One region of the Fodinibius sp. AD559 genome, then DNA from elsewhere that is predicted to be linked to it. Evidence: riboswitches for the same ligand, from Rfam matches in the RefSeq annotation. Region 1 holds a riboswitch; the other holds the start of a gene.
The links. Region 1 has a riboswitch for thiamine pyrophosphate ahead of ACQ4LT_RS02980 (TonB-dependent receptor). Riboswitches for the same ligand answer to the same signal wherever they lie in the genome.

Region 1 (2,415 bases):
TGGCGATCTTTTCCCAAAAACTCATAAGTAATATGACGAATTTGGGCATCAGCAAAAGCACTTAACTTATCCGTGATGCTATAATTAGCTTTAACGTAACTGTTAAAGTCTGTTTTAAAGGCATTGTTATCGTAATACTGATTTTCAACATCTGTACTTCCGGCAAACTCTGCCCAAACAACTTCTCCAAAATGATCGCCGTCGTATTCATTATAACCACCGCCTACGGTTAGCGACCAGCGATCACTTTTATTGTACTGCGTTGAAAACACGCCACCGTAAAAATGATTATCGAGCCAAAGCTGTCGAACTAAATCGCTCTGTGAAATGGTCGTATCCGGCAGTTGTATGGAATCAAAATTATACTCCCGCAGCGCCTGATCTGCTTTGTATTCCTCATAATAACCGCGCCCATAGGTGTAATGCAGCGAAGCATTAGCATTCCAATTTTCGCTCAGCTGGTGGGAATAATGGAGCTGGTAGTGATCCTGCTGATAGTTATCGGTCTGGTCTTCGTAAGGTTGACCCGGTTTTTCGGTGCCTGCAGAATTATAGGTTCGATCACCATTTTCAAGCCTGCTTTCTGGTACCCCATTCCAAGCGTGATAGGTTTTCTCTTTTCCGGAAAATACATCAACACGCAGCAGGCTATTTTCGCCGTGTTTTGCTCCCGACAGATAGAACGACTTTAAGTCCGAAGAGGCGCGATCTATATAACCGTCGGATTCAATTTTTGATAGTCGTCCCTCGAACTGCCAACCATTTTCCATCAAGCCCGAACCAAGCATCACATTTGCTTTTCGGGTGTTAAAAGAGCCCACAGCTGTATTGACTTCTCCGTAGGCATCCGGTCGCATTTGCGATGTTTGAATATTCATCGTTGCACCAAATGCGGCAGCACCCTGTGTAGAAGTTCCCACACCACGCTGAATCTGAATATTTTCTACCGATGAGGCCAGATCAGGCATATTAACCCAAAAAACGCCATGAGATTCCGCATCATTAATGGGGATACCATTTACCGTCACATTAATACGGCCCTGATCCACACCGCGAATACGCAAGCCCGTATATCCGATCCCTGCTCCGGCATCCGATGTGGTAGTTACCGACGGCGTACTGCTAATCATATAGGGCATATCCTGTCCCAGATTCTGCCGCTCGATTTCATCTCGACTGATATTTTCATATGCCATCGGTGAGGCCTCATCAACGCGTAGCGCTCTCACAAAAACCTCATTACTCATAATGGTCTTTGGCACCAGTGCAATATCAACCGAACTACCTTCTTCGATAATATCAACGGTTTGGGTTTTATATCCGACAAATGAAACCGAAATCTTTTGGGCTTCATCGTCGATCAAGTCCAGCGAAAACTGCCCGCCGCTTTCTGCCGAAATCCCATTTGAAGTACCAACCTGCACAATATTTGCACCGGCCAGCGGTTCGCCGCTTTGAGCATCGGTCACGGTTCCTGTTATTGTTTGGGCAAAAAGTGATGAGCTACATAAAATAATAAAGCACAGGAGTGTTGTGCTTTTTAAAAGTTTGAAAAACATAAGTTCCTCCGTCTTATTAGGTTCATAAGAGCAGGAGATGAACTTGCAAGAAATGCTGATCAATTGGGCAGCAGAATAGAATTCTATTCTACTGCTCTGGTTTCCCTACGCCGGTGTTAACCGGTTCAGGTTCTCAGGGTATGATCTCAGCCTGCTGTTGCAAGCACCCCCAACCTTGGGTGATTTTTATTCGGTCGAAAGATAAGATCCTTACTTCATATCTTCAAAATAAGTTTGGGACAATAAATAGCACTTGGCAAACATCCACATCCATCATTTTCACATAATAAATACAATCAAGTGTAAATAAAATGCATCAACTGTAACCGTTGAAAATAATTAAGTTTGGCATTTCAGATCACTTGATATATTTAAATACTGTGAGATTACCTCAAAATTGATTTCATTACGTTTTGAAAGGTTTTAAATGCAATCCATACCGTATAACAAATGATAACTTCGCTCTTTTAGCGACCTTTATTAGAATTAATTTCAAACCCAAATAGAATTTATTATGGATAGCTCCTGGATTTTCACCTCTTGGTATACCGTTTTCATGGCAATTATATCAACGCTCGGGATTTATATTTTTTTAATTTTATGTACCCGCATATACGGGGTTCGTTCTTTTTCTAAAATGTCAAGTTATGACTTCGCTATCACGATAGCTATTGGTTCCGTCCTGGCCAGTACTATTTTGTTCAGATTTCCATCTTTAGTACATGCTACGGTTGCTATGGGAACACTTTTTGGAATTCAGATGCTCGTGGCTCATTTTCGTAGTAACTCTTCAATAATGAGTAAACTGGTTGATAATGAACCAATACTTCTAATGAAAAACACGGAAATTATTGAG
Region 2 (2,415 bases), on a different contig from region 1:
TACAAAACAAAGGTCTACTAAAGACGAATAGAATTAATATGATAAGAAAAAAGCTGGCAATTGCACTATAAAATTTCGGTTATTGTAAGGTTCTAATTGAGTCAATCTGTCGGGTAAAATACGAAGTATAACCTAAAAACCACTTCAAACATAGTTAGTTATCCCTTAGGTCAAACCCAAGCTGTATAATCTATTATATTTTGTTCGTAAAAATAATCTTTACCAACAGTTTAAATTTTAGTCACAAGTGGAGCGGTGATCATTTAGTTTATTGTCTGGGATCTGGTGGATGGCTTAATCTTTGAGTTATTGGTAAAAAAGTCCGGACTGCCAATTTAAGGTAATATTTGATGGGGATACCAAGCTTGGTGGATTAATGATCCTAAACATCGGCGATTTCCAGAATGTGCGCCATGTTTTTGCTCCCTCTCATTTATACCCTTGCTTTATTATTTCATCATAGATGGTTTCATTAACCTCACGAAGATGATATGTGCGGTAGTATGGATACACATATTCAGTTAAGGTAAATCGAGGCTATAGCTGAAGGAACAGCAACATATGAAAAAAGCTGCTGTATTTGCATACAGCAGCTTAATACTCTTTATCGTTTTCCGTGAAATTTTTCTTTCGGTATATGATGATAAGCTTTAAGTATTTGGAAAAATTATCATTTCTTATCGAGCCCTTGTTTTTTTGCCTCTATACTATGCCGGGTGTGAGGGACTGCTTCCAGCCTCTCTTTTGAAATTGGTTTACCGGTTGACTGACAGATGCCATAAGTACCATTTTCGATACGTTCAAGAGCATCATCAATTTCTCCTATAAATTTTTTGGTCCGTTCAAGCAATTGATAGTTCATCTCTTGGTCTTCCATTTCTGTTCCTACATCGCCCTGATGATGGGTTAATGAGGAGTAGTCAGCGTCATCAGATTCATTTGAATCAGATATACTACTTTTAATTTTATCTGCCTGTTCTCGGGCTTCTTGCCGTTTTTCTAAAAGAAGTTTCTTAAAATGTTGTAGCTCCTGTTCATTAAAAGGCGATTGCTCTATTTTGGATTGTTCCATGATATATCCTCCTTATCTTAGAATTTCTTTATTAATACCGATTAAGCTGGGTATAGGGTATAGTAGATTATCCTAATATAATGTAGTGCTAATACTTACATATGCTTATATGTATTAGTTTATAGGTTTAATGTTATAATATTTGTGATTTTTGCACGTCTATTACAAGATAGCAGGACTACCTATTTTATTATAAATCTAAAAAACTTGATAGAATATGATATTTATACAAAACATCGGTAATAGATGTTTCCATAGAAAAGTTGCGAAACTTTTACAGTGATAGTTTATAAATGAAAAGCCCTTACAAATTAATGCAAGGGCTAATCATTCTCTCTGGTAATAAAAGCCGTTGGTTTCCTTGCGTCCGAATTACCGGATTCAAGTTCAAGGGGTTTAATCTCAGTCCCGAAACAAATCGGAACACCCTCAACCTTCGGCTTATTGTTAGTCACCTCTCGGTGATCAACGAAAACCTGAGCACACTCTTTATATTTCTTCGGTTAAAGAAGTATATCGAGAAGTCGGAGGTATATTTCAAGACTTATCTACCGTTGTACCAAAGTACATCAGTAAACTGTGCTCTTTTGAAGTCAATATGTCAAAGTCTCTATTAGTAATATAAGCTTAACGAGTCCTCCCAAATGTGAGGGAAACTCCTGTTGAGCATGTGGGGATTTCATCTTCGAAAGATTCTATTAATGTCAAAAAAGTTAATCAGGAGCAATTACTTTTTTTAGAACTTTATATGGATTTATCTCGGAATTTTATCTTTAAGTTGCTTTACCAACTGGTCTCGTTTTTGTTTTAATGATTTGCTTAATCCAATCTTATAAAGATGGGGATTCTCAAATCTTTTGTACTCCTTTGGAAGTTTATCCAATCGTTTTCGACTATATTTCTTGATTTCATTAAGAGATTTTGATTCCGTTACTCGTCTTCCATCTTCCATCACTTTATGTAGCAATGGTTCTTTTTTAAAATTGCTGATGTCGAGCGACTTTTTAGAATCTGAAGGATGAACAATAGCGTTAATATCTTGTTCTTCGGCAAGAGCTACGGCATCGGCTCCATAAAAAGTACCATCTTCTTTTAGTATGCGATACACCTGTTTTTTGCCCGGCAGATTGATCTTTTCCGGGGTTTCAGAAAGTTTAATCCTTGGCTTCTTATTGGCGTAGCTCAGTTTGTATACGCCATCTAAAGCAGCATCCGGGCGGCCGGTTACCAAGCTTGTTCCTACTCCAAAAAGATCGATGGGAGCTTGTTGATTGAGCAGACTTTTGATTACGTGTTCATCCAACTGGTTTGATGCAGCAATCTTCACATAATTGAGCCCTGCA

Region 2: it holds a riboswitch for thiamine pyrophosphate, as region 1 does, so the genes downstream of both, ACQ4LT_RS03775 (TraR/DksA family transcriptional regulator) here and ACQ4LT_RS02980 (TonB-dependent receptor) in region 1, are expected to answer to the same signal.

What each region holds. Positions count from the first base shown of each region.
Region 1 covers NZ_JBQPVW010000001.1:638,793-641,207, reverse strand. Annotated here, with positions in the region: gene ACQ4LT_RS02980 (TonB-dependent receptor) at 1-1,559, opposite strand, end outside; TPP riboswitch at 1,645-1,740, opposite strand; gene ACQ4LT_RS02975 (DUF421 domain-containing protein) at 2,074-2,415, shown strand, end outside.
Region 2 covers NZ_JBQPVW010000002.1:144,570-146,984, forward strand. Annotated here, with positions in the region: gene ACQ4LT_RS03775 (TraR/DksA family transcriptional regulator) at 671-1,072, opposite strand; TPP riboswitch at 1,414-1,513, opposite strand; gene ACQ4LT_RS03780 (nicotinate phosphoribosyltransferase) at 1,827-2,415, opposite strand, start outside.